3 regions of the Streptomyces sp. NPDC056160 genome follow, and region 3 is predicted to be linked to each of the others. Evidence: riboswitches for the same ligand, from Rfam matches in the RefSeq annotation. Region 3 holds a riboswitch; each other region holds the start of a gene.
What was found. A riboswitch is a leader RNA that binds a small molecule or an ion and turns the genes downstream of it on or off. The one in region 3 is predicted to bind cobalamin.

Region 1: linked by a shared signal. The riboswitch ahead of ACFC02_RS33500 (cobalamin biosynthesis protein) and the one ahead of ACFC02_RS17800 (ribonucleoside-diphosphate reductase subunit alpha) in region 3 are both predicted to bind cobalamin.
Region 2: linked by a shared signal. The riboswitch ahead of ACFC02_RS30050 (HoxN/HupN/NixA family nickel/cobalt transporter) and the one ahead of ACFC02_RS17800 (ribonucleoside-diphosphate reductase subunit alpha) in region 3 are both predicted to bind cobalamin.

Annotation. Positions count from the first base shown of each region.
Region 1 covers NZ_JBHJUW010000130.1:16,552-22,393, forward strand. Annotated here, with positions in the region: gene ACFC02_RS33490 (putative cobaltochelatase) at 1-638, opposite strand, end outside; gene ACFC02_RS33495 (cobyric acid synthase) at 739-2,259, opposite strand; gene ACFC02_RS33500 (cobalamin biosynthesis protein) at 2,256-3,209, opposite strand; cobalamin riboswitch at 3,307-3,451, opposite strand; gene ACFC02_RS33505 (hypothetical protein) at 3,725-3,946, opposite strand; gene ACFC02_RS33510 (anion permease) at 3,996-5,288, opposite strand; gene ACFC02_RS33515 (class II aldolase/adducin family protein) at 5,455-5,842, shown strand, end outside.
Region 2 covers NZ_JBHJUW010000102.1:26,369-32,210, reverse strand. Annotated here, with positions in the region: gene ACFC02_RS30060 (glycoside hydrolase family 13 protein) at 2-1,669, opposite strand; gene ACFC02_RS30055 (ArsR/SmtB family transcription factor) at 1,798-2,157, opposite strand; cobalamin riboswitch at 2,238-2,422, shown strand; gene ACFC02_RS30050 (HoxN/HupN/NixA family nickel/cobalt transporter) at 2,452-3,591, shown strand; gene ACFC02_RS30045 (winged helix-turn-helix transcriptional regulator) at 3,841-4,239, opposite strand; gene ACFC02_RS30040 (FMN-dependent NADH-azoreductase) at 4,396-5,007, shown strand; gene ACFC02_RS30035 (NAD(P)H-quinone oxidoreductase) at 5,365-5,842, opposite strand, start outside.
Region 3 covers NZ_JBHJUW010000042.1:36,414-42,255, reverse strand. Annotated here, with positions in the region: gene ACFC02_RS17800 (ribonucleoside-diphosphate reductase subunit alpha) at 1-2,183, opposite strand, end outside; cobalamin riboswitch at 2,305-2,472, opposite strand; gene ACFC02_RS17795 (GNAT family N-acetyltransferase) at 2,526-3,032, opposite strand; gene mctP (monocarboxylate uptake permease MctP) at 3,108-4,733, opposite strand; gene ACFC02_RS17785 (DUF3311 domain-containing protein) at 4,730-5,008, opposite strand; gene ACFC02_RS17780 (GntR family transcriptional regulator) at 5,212-5,842, opposite strand, start outside.

The sequences.
Region 1 (5,842 bases), on a different contig from region 3:
ACCTCCACGCGCTGCTCCGGCTCGCGCGAGGCGGCCACCTCGACGGTCAGCCCGAACCGGTCGAGCAACTGCGGGCGCAGCTCGCCCTCCTCGGGGTTCATGGTCCCCACCAGCAGGAAGCGCGCGGCGTGCCGTACGGAGACGCCCTCGCGCTCGACGTAGGAGGCGCCCATGGCGGCGGCGTCCAGCAGCAGGTCGACGAGGTGGTCGTGGAGGAGGTTGACCTCGTCGACGTAGAGGATCCCCCGGTGGGCGTCGGCGAGGAGCCCCGGCTCGAACGCCTTCACGCCCTCCGCCAGGGCCCGTTCGATGTCCAGCGCACCGACCAGCCGGTCCTCGGACGCCCCCACGGGCAGCTCGACCATCCGCGCCGGCCGCGTCTCGAACGCCCCCGGCTCGTGGGGCCCGTCCGGGCAGCCGGGGTCGGGAGCGTCCGGGTCGCAGGAGAAACGGCACCCGGCGACGACGTCCACCGCGGGCAGCAGCGCCGACAGCGCCCGCACGGCGGTGGACTTCGCGGTGCCCTTCTCACCGCGCACCAGCACCCCGCCGACCGCCGGGGAGACGGCGTTCAGCAGCAGCGCCAGCCGCAGGTCGTCCTGACCCACGACGGCCGTGAACGGAAACGCGGTACTCACTTCTCCTCGCCCTCCAAGTCGCCCTCAAGTTCGAAAAACATGGCCCGCGGCGGCTCAGGCGCACCCGCGCCCGGCCTGGCCCGCGGCCCCCGCCCGGCGCTCATGCGGGCGCCCCCGGCGGGATGAACGGCAGACCGCGCGGCGCGCCCGACTCGATGAGCCGCCACAGCGCGTCCGTGTCCGCGTGCTCCTCGATCAGATCGCCGAGCCGGTCCAGCTGCTCCTCGCGCAGCGCGGCGAAGGACGTGGCGGGCGCGGGCACGAAACGACGGCCCGCGGCCGAGGCGACCTCCCGCAGGAACTCCCGCCGGAAACCGTCCGACTCCAGCGAACCGTGCCAGTGCGTGCCCCAGACGGACCCCACCCGGCAACCGTCCAGGAACGCCTCACCGCCGGTGACTTCGGCGACCCCGTGGTGGATCTCGTACCCCTCGACCCGCTCGCCGAGGGCCTCGCCCACCGGCCGGGCGAGGGTCTTGCCGGCGGCGAACCTGACCCGTACCGGCAGCAGACCGAGCCCGTCGACGTGCCCGCGACGGCTCTCGACCTCGTCCTCGATGTGCTCGCCGAGCACCTGGAAGCCGCCGCAGATCCCGAGCACCGGCCGCCCCTCGGCCGCCCTGCGCCGCAGCGCGTCGGCAAGGCCCCGCTCCCGCAGCCAGTCCAGCGCCCGTACGCTGCCCCGGGTGCCCGGGACCACCACGAGGTCGGCGTCGGCCAGTTCCTCGGGCCGGTCCACGAACCGCACGACCACGCCCGGCTCGGCGGCCAGCGCGTCCACGTCGGTGAAGTTCGACATCAGGGGCAGGGCGCAGACGGCGACCCGCAGCACGTCCTCACCGACCGGCGGCGCGACCGCGGACTCCCGTACGGCGCCCCGCAGCGACACCCTCAGGCCGTCCTCCTCGTCGATGCCGAGCCCGTGCCGGAAGGGCAGCACGCCGTACGTCCGGCGGCCGGTGAGGTCGCGCAGCATGTCGATGCCGGGCTCCAGCAGCGAGACGTCACCGCGGAACTTGTTGACCAGGAACCCGGCGACCAGTTCCTGGTCCGCGGGGGCCAGCAGGGCGACGGTGCCGAAGAAGGAGGCGAAGACACCGCCGCGGTCGATGTCGCCGACGACGACCACGGGCAGCCCGGCGCCCCGTGCGATCCCCATGTTGACGATGTCGGTCCGGCGCAGGTTGATCTCGGCCGGGCTGCCCGCCCCCTCGCAGATCACCGCGTCGTAGGCGCCCCGCAGCTCGGCCAGGCAGTCCAGCACGGTCCCCAGCAACTGCCGCTGGCGTCCGCCGTGGTAGCCGCGTGCGCTCATCTCGCCCACCGGCCTGCCCAGCAGCACGATCTGGCTGCTCTGTTCGCCGCCCGGCTTGAGCAGCACCGGGTTCATCAGCGCGGTCGGCTCGATCCGGCAGGCCTGCGCCTGCATGGCCTGCGCCCGCCCGATCTCGGCGCCCTCCCGCGTGACGAACGAGTTGAGGGACATGTTCTGCGCCTTGAACGGCGCCACTTTCACGCCGCGCCGCACCAGCCACCGGCAGATCCCGGCGGTCACGACGCTCTTCCCGGCGTCGGAGGTGGTCCCGGCGACGAGCAGCCCGCCGCCCCGACCGCTGCTCATGACGTACGTCCCTTCGTCAGACGGTTGCACAGCAGCTTCGCGGCGGCGCAGGTGCCGAGCGCGAGCCAGCTCACGCGCCGGGAGAGCCGTACGGCCCGCTCGACGTCGCCCACCTGGACGGCGCGCCCTGGGCCGTTGAGCACCGGCCGGTGCTCCACCCGCCCCCCGTACGACAACGTGCCCCCCAGCCGCACCCCGAGCGCCCCCGCGAACGAGGCCTCCACAGGACCGGCGTTGGGACTCGGGTGGCGCCCGGCGTCGGCGCGCCAGGCCCGTACGGCCCCCCGCGGATCGCCCCCCGCCACGGTGGCCAGGACGGCGGTCAGCCGGGCCCCGGGCCAGCCCGCCACGTCGTCTAGCCGGGCGGAGGCCCACCCGTAGCGCCGGTACCGCGGCGACCTGTGACCGACCATGGCGTCCAGGGTGTTGACGGCCCGGAAGCCGAGGAGTCCCGGCACGCCCGCGAGGGCGCCCCAGACGAGCGCGCCCACCACCGCGTCCGAGGTGTTCTCGGCGACCGACTCGACGACCGCGCGGGCGATCCCGTCGGCGTCCAGGGCCTGCGGATCGCGCCCGCACAGGTGCGGCAGCCGTGCCCGGGCGGCCTCGACGTCCCCCGACTCGAGCGCCCGTCCGATGGCGCCCGCCTCGCGGGCGAGTGAAGTACCGCCGACGACGGCCCAGGTGGCGGCGCCGGTCAGCAGGACGGAGCCGGTGGGGGAGGAGCGGACGGCGCGGGCCGCGGCGGCCCCCAGCGCGACGGCGCCACCGGCGCACACGGCGGTGTGGAGCGCGCCCCGCCCGCGGTGGTCCCGCCACAGCACACGTTCCACGGCGCCCGCGGCCCGCCCGAACACGGCGACCGGGTGCCCACGGCGCGGGTCGCCGAGGAGCAGGTCACCGAGGAGGCCGGCGGCGGCGCCGTACGCGAAGACGCGATCGGCACCCACGGGGTCAGCCGGCCGCGGGGTCGGTCAGGGAGTCGCTGATGAACCTCGGTCGGCAGCCGCGCATGGCGATGGGTCCTCACTCAGGGTGTCCGCGCCCTGGTTCGACGAGACCGGCGGAGAGAGTTCCTGGCTCCCGGGGGTGTTCGTCCCCGGTGACAGTGGCGGGACCGCGCCGGATTCGCACCGGCTTCCTCTTCTGCCGCCGTACATGGCCCCGGAAGTCCACCACGCCCTCGGAACAGCCGTCAACTTGCCGTTGACCTGCGGTGGGCCGGTGTGCCGAGGCTCATAGCCCTGACGCGCGGTCAGCGACTTGAAACGGCTCCTTTCGGCCTCTTTCCGCGCGGTGAAGCGGGGAAGACGCCTCCCGGTCGGCGTCCCGAAGGCGAGTCGAATGCGGCAAAACCCCCGTAAGCGCCGCAGAAACACTTACGGGGGTTGGTGCAGAAGGTGCGAGGCGTGACCACGCGCCGCCTGCGGCCAGGGCGTTTCCTCTCGTCAGCCCGGAATCGTTGTCAGCCCAGGATCAGGGAGATCCCGTAGGCGACGGCTGCCGCACACAGCGCGAAGCACGCGTACGCGCCGGCGGTCGCGGCCACGGCCGACTCGCCGCGGGTCGACGCCGCCTCCCGGCGGGACAGGCCCGCGATGCCGAGGGTGAACAGGGCCACCAGGCCGACGGTGACCACGAGGCTGACGCCGAAGACGGAGCCGAGGGCTGCCCAGTCGATCTTCATGTCGAAGCTGCTTTCTCGATGCTCGATAACCGGGTGGAGGGGCGGGGCGTCAGACCGCCGCGGCGGGCGGGGACGCCGCCGTCGCCGGACTCGCGGGAGGCGCCGGCACCGCGCCGAGCGCGGACGCCGGAGCGGGGATGGTGGCCGTCAGGCCGTCCGGCACCGGTGCCGCCGGAGGCGGGGAGACGGCGGCGATCGCCTGGGTCACCACACCGGCCGGCTCCTCGGCCGCGGTCGCGCCCGTGGCCGGGGCGACGTTCGTGTGGTCGACGACCTGGCGGCGGGAGATCTTCCAGATCGCTGCGCTCGCGGCCACCAGGAACACGGCGACGAGCGCGGTGCCCCAGTCACCGAGGCCGGTGACGGCCTCCGCGCCCGCGCCGACCACCGCCGCGGCCGGCAGGGTGAGCACCCAGGCGACGGCCATGCGGCCCGCGGTGGACCAGCGGACCACGCCGCCCTTGCGGCCGAGGCCCGCGCCCATCACCGAGCCCGAGACCACATGGGTGGTGGAGAGCGAGAAGCCCAGGTGGGAGGAGGCCAGGATGGCTGCCGCCGCACTGGTCTGGGCGGCGAAGCCCTGCTGCGGCCGGAGGTCGGTCAGGCCGGTGCCCATGGTGCGGATGATGCGCCAGCCGCCGATGTAGGTGCCCAGCGCGATGGCGAGGCCCGCGGAGAGGATGACCCAGGTGGGAGGGTTGGAGCCGGGGGCGATGGCGCCGCCGGCGATCAGGGCGAGGGTGATGATGCCCATCGTCTTCTGCGCGTCGTTGGTGCCGTGCGCCAGCGAGACCAGCCCGGCGGAGGCGATCTGACCGACCCGGTGGCCCTTCTCGGCCGCCTTGCCCTCCGTCTTCCGGCCGATCGTGTACGACAGCCGGGTCGCGGCCACCGCGGCGACGCCCGCCACGACGGGGGCGGCGACCGCCGGGAGCATGACCTTGGTGATCAGGACGTCGCCGTGCACGGCGCCGACGCCGGCCGAGGCGATGGTGGCGCCGATCAGACCGCCCAGGAGGGCGTGGGAGGAACTGGACGGGAGCCCGACCAGCCAGGTCAGCAGATTCCAGAGGATCGCTCCGACCAGTGCGGCGAAGATGACCTCGGGGCGGATGCCGGTCTCGTCGACGAGACCCTTGGAGATCGTGTTGGCGACCTCGACGGAGAGGAACGCGCCCACCAGGTTGAGCACGGCGGACATGGCCACCGCGACCTTGGGCTTGAGTGCGCCGGTGGAGATGGTGGTGGCCATCGCGTTGGCGGTGTCGTGGAAACCGTTCGTGAAATCGAACGCGAGTGCGGTAACCACCACAATCGCGAGGATCAGCGAGAAGCTTTCCATTTACCCAGGCAATCGTTCGAGCGTCATTGGCTCGTCGAACGTAGGTAACCTGGGTGAACGGAAGATGAACTGGGACGGTCGCGGCGGTGTCCGGTTCTCCTGGCTTCCCTCCCGTCCGCGGGCCGGGCGGACCGGCGCTCCGGCAGACGGCTGGCAGGATCGCCGCATGGCCGAACAGCAGCGGGACACGGGAAACACGAGGGACGCACGGGAGCCGCGGGAAGCACGGGCGGTGCGCGGGCCGCAGGGGTCGCGCGGGTCCCATGAGTCCTCCGAGTGGTCCCAGGAGCCCCCTGAGTGCCCGGAGTCACACGAGCCCCGGACGCCACGCGAGCCTCGGGAAGACGAGCGCCGCGCGTGGTGCGACCTGGTGGCCACCGCCCGCCGCACCGTGGCGGACGGACTGGTCGTCGGCACCTCCGGCAACGTGTCCGTGCGGGTGGGGGACACCGTCCTGGTCACCCCCTCGGGCGTCCCGTACGACCGGCTCACGCCGGACGACGTGACCGGCGTCGGCCTCGACGGCCGGCAGGTGCTCGGCACCCTGCGGCCGA
Region 2 (5,842 bases), on a different contig from region 3:
ACTAGGCCAGCCACACGGTGGTGTCCGGGTCCAGCCGGCGGCCCGTCGGCGGAGCGCTGCTCAGCAGGACCTCGCCCGGCGGCAGCGGAACAGGCTGCGGCGACAGGTTGGTGACGCACCGCCAGCCGTCGCCGCGCGCGAACGCCAGCACCCCGGCCGGGGTGTCCTCCGCCCAGGTCAGCGACTCGCCCGCGAGCAGCTTGCGGCGCAGCCGCAGGGCCGTGCGGTACAGCTCCAGCGTCGAGCCCTCCACCCCGTCCTGCGCCTGGACGGCGTACGCCCCGAAGTCCGTCGGCTGCGGCAGCCAGGCCCCGCCGGGACCGAAGCCGTACGACTGTCCGGTCGTCGTCCACGGCAGCGGCACCCGGCAGCCGTCCCTGCCCTTGCGGAGGTGGCCCGTCTGCTCCCAGATCGGGTCCTGGAGCACCTCGGTGGGCAGGTCGGCCACCTCGGGCAGGCCCAGCTCCTCGCCCTGGTAGAGGTAGGCCGAACCGGGCAGGGCCAGCATCAGCAGGGTCGCCGCGCGGGCCCGGCGCAGCCCGGCCGCGCCGTCCACGGCGGGCGCGCGGCCGCCGGACAGCAGCCAGGCGTTCTCGTCCGTGCCCGGCGGGAGCACCAGCCGGGAGGCGTGCCGGACCACGTCGTGGTTGGACAGCACCCAGGTGGCCGAGGCACCGGCGGCCCGCGCGGTGGCCAGGGACGCGGCGATGGTGCGGCGCAGCTCCCCGGCGTCCCAGCCGGCCTGGAGGTACTCGAAGTTGAAGGCCTGGCCCAGTTCGTCGGGCCGGGCGTACAACGCGCGCCGCGCGTCGGGGACCCAGGCCTCGGCGACCGCCGTGCGGGGCGGCGTGTAGGCGTCGAAGATCTTGCGCCAGTCGCGGTAGATCTCGTAGACCTCGTCGCGGTCCCAGTACGGGTGGCTGCCCGGCTCGACGTGCGGCAGCGCGTCCTCGCCGGTGGCCCCGATGCCGCCGACGTCGCGCAACGGCTCGTCGAGGTCCTTGACCAGGGCGTGCGCCACGTCGACGCGGAAGCCGTCCACCCCCCGGTCCGACCAGAACCGCAGGGTGGTGCGGAAGTCGGCGCGGACCTCCTCGTCGCGCCAGTCGAAGTCCGGCTGCTCGGGCGCGAACAGGTGCAGGTACCACTGCCCGTCGGGCACGCGCTGCCAGGCGCTGCCGCCGAAGACGGACTGCCAGTCGGTGGGGGGCAGTTCACCGTGCGCGCCGCGCCCGTCGCGGAAGACGTACCGGGCGCGGGCGGCGGAGCCCGGTCCGGCCCGCAGCGCCTCCTGGAACCAGCGGTGCCGGTGCGAGGAGTGGTTGGGGACGATGTCGACGATCACCTTCAGACCGAGGCGGTGCGCCTCGGTGACCATCGCGTCGAAGTCGTCGAGGGTGCCCAGACGCGGGTCGACGTCCCGGTGGTCGGCGACGTCGTAGCCGCCGTCGGCCAGTTCGGAGGGGTAGAACGGACTGAGCCACACGGCGTCCACGCCGAGGGCGGCGAGGTGCGTCAGCCGCTGGGTGACGCCCCGGATGTCACCGAGTCCGTCCCCGTCGGCGTCGGCGAAGCTGCGGGGGTAGACCTGGTAGACGACGGCCTGCCGCCACCAGTCGGGACTGCGGGAGGACAGGTCGGGCGGCACGTCGTCGGTGCGGTCGGTCACGCGGTCTCCTCTTCGTGCGTCGGAGCGACACAGAGAATCTGTCCAGATCCGCGGAAAAGCGAACACGTGGGGTGGTACCTGGGCACAGGGGGCGACCGGCGGGGCGCGCCGTCACCCCGGTGCCGGCGTCAGTCCGTGTCCGCCGCGCAGTGCTCCAGGAGGTGCCGTACGTCCTCGTCCACCAGGCGGTAGCGCACCACGCGGCCCTCCTTCTCGCCCTGGACGGTGCCCGCCGCGCGCAGCAGGCGCAGGGCCTGGGAGACCGCCGGGTCGTTCATGCCGGTGGCGACGGCGAGGTCGGAGACGGCCAGTGGGCCGGTGCGGTGCAGGGCCAGCAGCAGGGCGAGCCGCTTGGGGTCGGCCAGCAGCGAGAAGCGCTCCGCCCACGCGCGGACGTGACCGGGCTCCCCGATCGCCGCGATGGCGTCGCACACCCGGTGGCCGTCGATGGTGCGGCGGTCCGAGCGGTCGGCAGGGACGAGATGCATGCCCCCATCCTCGCAGGCACCGATGTGTGATCTTCCGTACCTGCGCAGGTATGCAGCTATGCAGACGACGGTCCCTCCCTCTACCGTGGGCGGGCCGTGGTGCTCGGGAAGTCGGTGCGAAGCCGACGCGGCCCTCGCCACTGTGATCGGGGAGTTCCCCTTCCGTCCGGCATCCGCCGGGCCACTGGTCGCACGACCGGGAAGGCAGGGAGGGAGGACGTACGGACCCTAAGCCAGGAGACCGGCCACGGCAGCTCACGAAGTGATCCACGAGGTGCTGGAGCGTGATACCGGATGACCCTGCCCAAGCCTGCCCCGACGCCGGCCGCCGCCCCCGGGGGGCCCGCCCCCGCGGCGACCTTCCGCTGGCGCCGTGAGGACACCCTCAAGACCGCGGGCCTGATGGCGGTGATAGCCGCCCTGCACGTCGTCGCCTTCGGCATCCTGTTCCTGCTCGTCGTCCCCGAGCACTACCAGGTCGGCAGCAAGGCCTTCGGTATCGGCCTCGGCGTCACCGCCTACACGCTCGGCATGCGGCACGCCTTCGACGCCGACCACATCGCCGCCATCGACAACACCACCCGCAAGCTGATGGCCGACGGCAAGCGGCCGGTCTCGGTGGGCTTCTGGTTCGCGCTGGGCCACTCCAGCGTGGTGGTGGCCATGGCCGCGCTGGTGGCGGGCGGCGCCCAGCTCGCGGGCACCCTGATGAACGACGACTCCCGTACGCACCAGACGCTCGGCATCGTCGGCACCACCGTCTCGGGCACCTTCCTCTACCTGATCGCCGCCCTCAACCTGGTCGCCCTCGCCGGCATCCTGAAGGTGTTCCGGGCGATGCGCGCGGGCACCTACGACGAGCGGGAGCTGGAGGCCCACCTGGACTCACGGGGGTTCATGAACCGGATCCTGGGCCGCCTCACCAGGTCGATCTCCCGGCCCGGCCAGATGTACCCGCTCGGCTTCCTCTTCGGCCTCGGCTTCGACACCGCCACCGAGGTCACGCTGATGGTGATGGCCGGCTCCGGCGCGGCGGCCGGACTGCCCTGGTACGCGATCCTCTGCCTGCCCCTGCTGTTCGCCGCCGGCATGAGCCTGTTCGACACCCTGGACGGCACGTTCATGAACTTCGCCTACCAGTGGGCGTTCTCCAACCCCGTCCGCAAGGTGTTCTACAACCTGACCATCACCGGCCTGTCCATCGCGGTCGCCTTCTTCATCGGCACGATCGAGCTGGTCGGCGTCCTGCACGACAAGCTCGACCTGAGCGACACGGTCACCGGCTGGATCGCCGGACTCGACCTCGACCACGTGGGCTACGTCATCGTCATCCTGTTCGTGGTGGTGTGGGCGGCGGCGCTGGCGTACTGGAAGGTCGCCAGGGTCGAGCAGCGCTGGGCGGTGGGGGCCGGAGCGGGGGAGGCGGCCGACTAGGGCGTGTTTCGAATGTAGCGCCGTCCGCCCGGAGGGCGGGCCCCGCGGCGTCCGGTGCGTGCGATCGCAAGGCGGAGGGTCGTCCGCGTACCGGGCGTACGTGGACGATCCCGACAACGCGGCGAGCGCGCGTGCCAGACGCCGCGGGGCTGGGGGCACCTCCCGGCCGAAGGCCGGGGGAGGGACTTTCGAAACACGCCCCGGCCGGACCGTGGTGCCGAAGGCACGTAGGAGCGTAGGGCGGGGACGTCACGCGTTCCGGGTGTCCTCGGCTTCCTGCTGCCGCAGGGAGGGGCAGCCGTCCTGCTCGGACGTCCCGAGGAACCGCTCGGCCCAGCCGCCCAGTTCCTGGAGGGCCGGCCTCAGGGCCTCGCCCGCGGGAGTGAGTTGATAGGAGACGCGCAGGGGCGGGCCGGCGTCCACCTCACGGCGGACCAGGCCGGCCTCCCCGAGTTCGGCGAGGCGGTCGGAGAGCATGCGCTCGCTGATCCCGCTGACGGCGCGGCGCAGTTCGGCGAAGCGGCCGGGACCGCTCATGAGGCTGGCGAGGATCACGCCGTTCCAGCGTTTGCCGAGAAGCAGGAAGACGCGTTCGACCGCACCGCCCGCCGCCGAGCACTGCCCCGCGTCCTGTCGCTCCACTGTCATGCGCCCATGGTACCGCCCACCGCTCATTTACTACGAAAAAGTGGGGTACTGTAATTTCGTAAGCAGCTGAGGAAGCTGACATACGAATCCGGGTGCCTCCGCACGCCCGGACCACCCCCGCCGTGCCCCGCGCGGCCCACCCGAGGAGCACCTTCCATGGCCGTCCTGCTGCACATCGACTCGTCCCTCTTCCCGCTGGAGAACTCCGGCTCGCGCCGGCTCACCGACGCCTTCCGCAAGACCTGGCAGGAGGCGCACCCGCAGGGCAGCGTCATCTACCGCGACCTGGCCGCCGACCCGGTGCCGCACCTGGACGCCGCCACCGTCACCGCCGAGTCCCTCCCCCCGCTGCGCGAGGAACTCATCGCCGAGTTCGAGAAGGCCGACGTCCTCGTCATCGGCGCCCCCATGTACAACTTCACGATCCCCTCCACCCTCAAGGCGTGGCTGGACCAGATCATCCTGGCCGGGCGCACCTTCGGCGAGGGCGTGCCGCCGTCCGGCAAGCGCGTCGTGGTCGCGGCGTCGCGCGGCGGCTCCTACCGCCCCGGCACCCCGCGGGCCGGCTTCGAGCACGACACCAACTACCTGGAGACGGTGCTGGGCGGCGGGCTCGGCCTGCAGGTCGAGGTCATCACGCGCGAACTGACGATGGCCCCGGTCAACCCCGCCATGGCCGCCCTGGTACCGCAGGCCGAGGAGTCGGAACGCGAGTCGCTGGGGCGTGCCGCCGAATCCGCACGGGAGCACGCCGCGCTCCTGGTCTGAGCCCCGAGGCCGGCACGCTCCGGCCCGCTCGCTCCGGCCCGCTCGCTCCGGCCCGCTCACCCGGAAAGGTGCTTCACGATGTCCACGCGCGCCACCGCGCACCTCATGGCGGCGCGCGGCCCTCACCCTCACCGCGACGGGCACTGCCCGGGCCGCCCTCTCGCTGCCCGTCGCCGAGCGCCGGACCGGCACCGCCAGGACAGCGGCCACTCGATCAAGGCCGACAGCAGCCAGGTCTCCCCCGAGCGTCGTGGCCGACCAGCACTACGTGCACACCGCCGGCGTGGCCGACGGCACCGTCCGTCGAACCCGGCGCCGGGCTCGGTGCGCCGGGTCCGTACGGTGTCGCGGCGCCGATCAGGAGGCCACCAGCAGCACCTTGCCGACGTGGGAACTCTCCTCCACCAGCCGATGGGCGGACGCGGCCTCCCGCATCGGCACCTCCCGGTCGACGACCGGCCTGACGTGCCCCTGAGCGAACAGCGGCCACACGTGCTCGCGGACGGCCGCCACGATGGCCGCCTTCTCGTCGAGCGGACGGGCTCGCAGCGAGGTCGCGCTGACCGCTGCCCGCTTGCCCAGCAGGGCGCCGATGTCCAGTTCGGCCTTGGTGCCGCCCTGCATGCCGATGATCGCTAGCCGCCCGTTGACGGCGAGGGCCCGGACGTTGCGGTCCAGGTACTTGGCGCCCATGTTGTCCAGGATGACGTCGGCGCCGGCCCCGTCCGTGGCCTGCCGGATCTCCTCGACGAAGTCCTGCTCCCGGTAGTTGATCAGGATGCCGGCGCCCAGTTCGGCGCACTGGTCCAGCTTCTCCTTGGTGCCCGCCGTGACC
Region 3 (5,842 bases):
GAGGAGAGCTTGCCGATGGTCGGCGTCTCCAGGAACAGGTTCAGCGACTGCGCCTGGTCCAGGAACGGGGTACGGGCGGCGGCCATGTCGATCAGGCCGCGCTGCGGGATCTCCCACGCCGTGCGGTACAGCCGCCGCACGTCCTCGGGGATCCACGCGAAGTCCTGCACCGAGCCGTTCGCCTCGCGCAGCGCCTCCCGGGTACGGGCGTCCCACACGCCGAGCGTCTTGAGGTCGCGCACCAGGTAGGAGTTGACCTGGAGGAACTCGCCCGAGAGCGTCTCGCGCTTGAACAGGTTGGAGACCTGCGGCTCGATGCACTCGTAGACGCCCGCGATGGAGGCGATGGTGGCGGTCGGCGCGATCGCCAGCAGCAGTGAGTTGCGCATGCCGACGGCGGCGATCCGCTCGCGCAGGGCCGCCCAGCGCTCGGGCCAGGCGAGGTCCACGTCGTAGTGGTCGGGGTGCAGCACACCGCGCGCGGCGCGGGTCTTCTCCCAGGCGGGCAGCGGGGCGTTCCGTTCGGCGAGGTCGGCGGAGGCCTCGTAGGCGGCGAGCATGATCCGCTCGGCGATCCGGGTCGACAGCGCTTTCGCCTCGGGCGAGTCGAAGGGCAGCCGCAGCTTGAAGAAGACGTCCTGGAGGCCCATCGCGCCCAGGCCCACCGGCCGCCACCGGGCGTTGGAGCGGGCGGCCTGCTCGGTCGGGTAGAAGTTGATGTCGACGACCCGGTCCAGGAAGGTGACGGCCGTGCGGACGGTCTCGTCCAGCCGCTCCCAGTCGAGGTCCCCGCGCTCGGGGTCGGCGAAGGCGCCGAGGTTGACGGAGCCGAGGTTGCAGACCGCCGTCTCGCCGTCGTCGGTGACCTCCAGGATCTCCGTGCAGAGGTTCGAGGAGTGGATGACGTGGCCCGGCTCGGCCGTCTGGTTGGCGGTGCGGTTGGCGGCGTCCTTGAAGGTCATCCAGCCGTTGCCGGTCTGCGCGAGGGTGCGCATCATCCGGCCGTACAGCTCACGGGCGGGCAGGGTCTTCTTCGCGAGCCCGGCCGCCTCGGCCGCGCGGTAGGCCGCGTCGAACTCCCCGCCCCACAGGTCCACCAGTTGAGGCACGTCGGCCGGGGAGAACAGCGACCACTGCCCGTCGGCGTCGACGCGGCGCATGAACTCGTCCGGGATCCAGTGCGCCAGGTTCAGGTTGTGGGTGCGGCGCGCGTCCTCGCCGGTGTTGTCGCGCAGCTCCAGGAACTCCTCGATGTCCGAGTGCCAGGTCTCCAGGTAGACGGCCGCCGCGCCCTTGCGCCGGCCGCCCTGGTTCACGGCGGCCACCGACGCGTCGAGGGTCTTCAGGAACGGGACGATGCCGTTGGAGTGCCCGTTGGTGCCGCGGATCAGCGAGCCGCGCGAGCGGACGCGGGAGTAGGCGATGCCGATGCCGCCGGCGTGCTTGGAGAGCCGGGCCACCTGGTGGTAGCGGTCGTAGATGCTGTCCAGCTCGTCCTTGGGGGAGTCGAGCAGGTAGCAGGAGGACATCTGGGGGTGGCGGGTGCCGGAGTTGAAGAGCGTGGGGGAGGAGGGGAGGTAGTCGAGGCGGCTCATGAGCCCGTGGAGCGCGGCGACTTCGTCGACGGCCCGGGGGCTGTCGTCCTCGGCGAGCCCGCTGGCCACCCGCAGCATGAAGTGCTGTGGCGTCTCGATCACCTTGCGGGTGATCGGGTGCCGCAGCAGGTAGCGGCTGTGCAGGGTGCGCAGCCCGAAGTAACCGAAGCGGTCGTCGGCGGCCGGGTCGGCCAGCGCGTCCAGGCGGGCGGCGTGCAGGCGGACGAACGCGGCGGTCCGGTCGGCGATCAGTCCCTCGCGGTGGCCCGTGGCCACCGACTCGGTGAAGGACGTGACGCCCTGCGAGGCCGCCTCGGCGCGGATGGAGAGCGTGAGCAGACGGGCGGCCAGCCGCGAGTAGGCGGGGTCCTCGGAGATGAGCCCGGCCGCCGCCTCGGTGGCCAGCTCCCGCAGCTCCGCCTCGTCGGCGTGCGCCGACCGGCCGCGCAGCGCGGCGGCGGCGACCCGGCCGGGGTCGGCGTCGGGGAGGTCGGCGGTCAGCTCGGTCAGGGTCCGCAGCAGCGCGGCACCGGGACCGTCGTTCTCCAGGCCCGTGGCTGAGGCCGGATCGGCTGGCGCGATGGTCACTTGGGGCTCTCCCTCGCTCGGCACGGGGCCTCGCCGAGGGCAGGGGGCAGCACACGAGCGCACACGGCGCCGCGTCCACCGGCCCATTCCACGAGGCCCGGACGTCAGGCACCCGGACCGGACGGCCGGGCGCACTGTCGGCAGGTCCTCGGACTGACGCTCGTACACGGCCTTGAGGGCATATGTGTACGAGTACACCGTTGCGGGACAGTTCCGGATTCGCACCGGATTCCCCTGCGACGACAGCGAGCATGAGCATACATCTTGTGCCGGGTGCGGAAGCCACCCCCATATGTTGTGCCTGGGATGTGTCGCGTCGACTGCGGAGGGTGTCGGTCGCTGTCAGAGCGCCAACGCGTAGGTGAGCAGCGTGATGTCGTCCAGGTCCGGCAGCGGGTTCCAGTCCCGCTGCGGGGTGCGGACGAAGCCCAGGCGCTCGTAGAGGCGGTGGGCGGCGTGCATGGTGCGCTGGGTTGACAGCACGAGGCGCGCACAGCCCTCGGTGGCCCGCGCCCGGTCCAGGCAGGCCCGCACCAGCGCCTCACCCGCGCCCCGGCCGCGTGCGGCGCGCGCGACCGCGAGCATGCGTATCTCGGCCTCGCCGGGTCCGGCGATGTCGGCCATGGCGCCGCCGGACGGCACGAACGCGACTCCGCCGAGCACCGCTTCGTCCGCCACGGCCACCAGCACCTCGGCGGCGGCCGCCCGCTTGGCGACGTCCCTCAGCTCGCTCAGGTAGGGGTCGCTCTCCCCGAAGTCCAGCAGCCCGTCCTGGAGATAGGCCTGGGCGGTGATCTCACCGAGGGTGTCGTACTCGCCGGGCTCGGCCGGCCTGATCACGAGGTCCATGGGGCCGAGTGTGCCGCACGGGTACGACAACGGGCCGCCGGTCTTCCCGGCGGCCCGTGCCCTGGTTCCGGCAGCTCAGTGAGCGCTGCCCGCCGTGGCCGGCGGGAGTTCGACCGCGACGCCGGGGTCACCCGCGTCGGCGGTGTAGTCCTGCGGGCTGGTCTCGTCGACGCCCTCGGGGGCCTTCAGCGCCTTCAGGACGAAGGTCAGGACGACGGAGACGACGACGTTCAGGGCGAACGCCGTCATGCCGATGTAGCCGATCTCGCCGATGCCCGGGATCTCCTTGGCCGAGCCACCGAAGTGCTTCTGCGTCGGCGAGGCGACCCCGTAGGCCGCGACCGTGCCGTAGACCATGCCGACGGCCCAGCCGGCCAGCAGTGCCCAGCGGTGGAACCAGCGGGTGAACAGGCCGCCCACCAGCGCCGGGAAGGTCTGCAGGATCCAGATGCCGCCCAGCAACTGGAAGTTGATCGCCACGGTCTTGTCCATGGTCAGGACGAAGACCAGCGCGCCCACCTTCACCAGCAGCGAGACCAGCTTGGAGACCCGGGTCTCCTGCTCGGCCGTCGCGTCCGGCTTGATGAAGTCCTTGTAGATGTTGCGGGTGAACAGGTTCGCCGCCGCGATCGACATGATCGCCGCCGGGACCAGCGCCCCGATGCCGATCGCCGCGAAGGCGATGCCGGTGAACCAGTCCGGGAACATGTCCTCGAACAGCTGCGGAATGGCCAGCTGCCCGTTCTGGACCTTCACGCCCGCCGCGATCGCCATGAAGCCCAGCAGCGCCAGCAGGCCCAGCATCAGCGAGTACAGCGGCAGGATCGTGGTGTTGCGGCGGATCACCTCACGGCTGCGCGAGGACAGCGTGGCGGTGATCGAGTGCGGGTACATGAACAGGGCGAGCGCGGAGCCGAGGGCGAGGGTGGCGTAGGTCCACTGGCTCGCCTCGCCCGGCACGACCGCGCCGCGTGGTTTGCCGGTGGCCGGATTCGTCTGGCTGAACGCGTGGGCGGCCTTGGCGAAGATGTCGTCGAAGCCGCCCAGCTTGATCGGGATGTAGATGATCGCGACCGCGATGACGATGTAGATGAGCGCGTCCTTGACGAACGCGATCAGCGCCGGGGCGCGCAGTCCCGAGGAGTACGTGTACGCCGCCAGCACGCCGAAGGCGATCAGCAGCGGCAGGTCCTTCACGAACCAGTTGGTGTTCTCGCCGCCGCCCACGCCCATCACGTCGAGCACCGCCTGGATGCCGACCAGTTGGAGCGCGATGTACGGCATGGTGGCGAGGATGCCGGTGAGGGCGACCGCCAGGGACAGGCCCTTGGACCCGAACCGGCCGCGTACGAAGTCCGACGTCGTCACGTACCCGTGCTTGTGCGAGACCGACCACAGCCGCGGCAGGAAGGTGAAGATCAGGGGGTAGACCAGGATCGTGTACGGCACCGCGAAGAACCCGGCCGCGCCGGTCGCGTAGATCGCCGCGGGCACCGCCACGAACGTGTACGCGGTGTAGAGGTCGCCGCCGAGCAGGAACCACGTGATCCACGTGCCGAACGACCGGCCGCCCAGACCCCACTCGTCCAGGCTCTCGTTCTCCGCCCGGCGCCAGCGCGCGGCCAGGAACCCCATGACGGTGACGAGCAGGAAGAAGAAGATGAAGACGCCGAGCGCGACGCCGTTGACGCCGTCCTTCACCGGGTCGCACCGCCCTTCGGGGAGGCGGTGTCCGCCGAGCGGCGACCACGCTGGTCGAGCTGCCACAGCCGGTAGGCGATCACCGTGAGGACCGTGGAGATGACCACCCACAGCATCTGGTACCAGTAGAAGAACGGGATGCCGATGAACGTGGGCCCCACCTTGGCGTACGAACCGACCCACAGCATCGCCACGAACGGCGCGACGAGGCAGAGGCCGATGACCACCCGCAGGGGTGTCACCACCCCTTTGCCCACTCCTGGCCCATCTGACATGTCGGCTCCGTCCCCTCGCTGGTCAGCCGTGCGATTGCGCAGGCAATCTAGGTCACGGTGACAAGTGAACGGAACCCCTTGTCCGCATACCGGTTGCGCGTCCCTCGCCCGGCCGCCGCCCGGGTGCTTCCCGGCCGCCGTCCGGGCACCGGCCGCGGGGGCGGGGTGCGCGGCGGGCGGGGCCGGTCCGGCGGCCCGGGAGGTCAGTCCATCGGGCGCTTGAGCCGTGCCACGAACTTGTAGCGGTCGCCGCGGTACACCGAGCGCACCCACTCCACGGGCTGGCCCGTGCGGTCCTGGGAGTGCCGGGAGAGCAGCAGCATCGGCAGGCCCACGTCGGTGCCGAGCAGGCCCGCCTCGCGCGGGGTGGCCAGCGACGTCTCGATGGTCTCCTCGGCCTCGGCGAGGTGGACGTCGTAGACCTCGGCCAGGGCGGTGTAGAGGGAGGTGTACTTCACGAGGCTGCGGCGCAGCGCGGGGAAGCGCTTGGCGGACAGGTGCGTGGTCTCGATGGCCATCGGCTCGCCGTTGGCCATGCGCAGCCGCTCGATGCGCAGGACGCGGCCGCCGGTGGTGATGTCGAGCAGGTCCGCGAGCCGGTCGTCGGCGGTGATGTACCCGATGTCCAGCAGCTGCGAGGTCGGCTCCAGGCCCTGGGCGCGCATGTCCTCGGTGTAGGAGGTCAGTTGCAGCGCCTGGGACACCTTCGGCTTGGCGACGAAGGTGCCCTTGCCCTGGATGCGTTCCAGCCGGCCCTCGACGACCAGTTCCTGCAGCGCCTGGCGCACGGTCGTGCGCGAGGTGTCGAACTCGGCCGCCAGCGTCCGCTCGGGC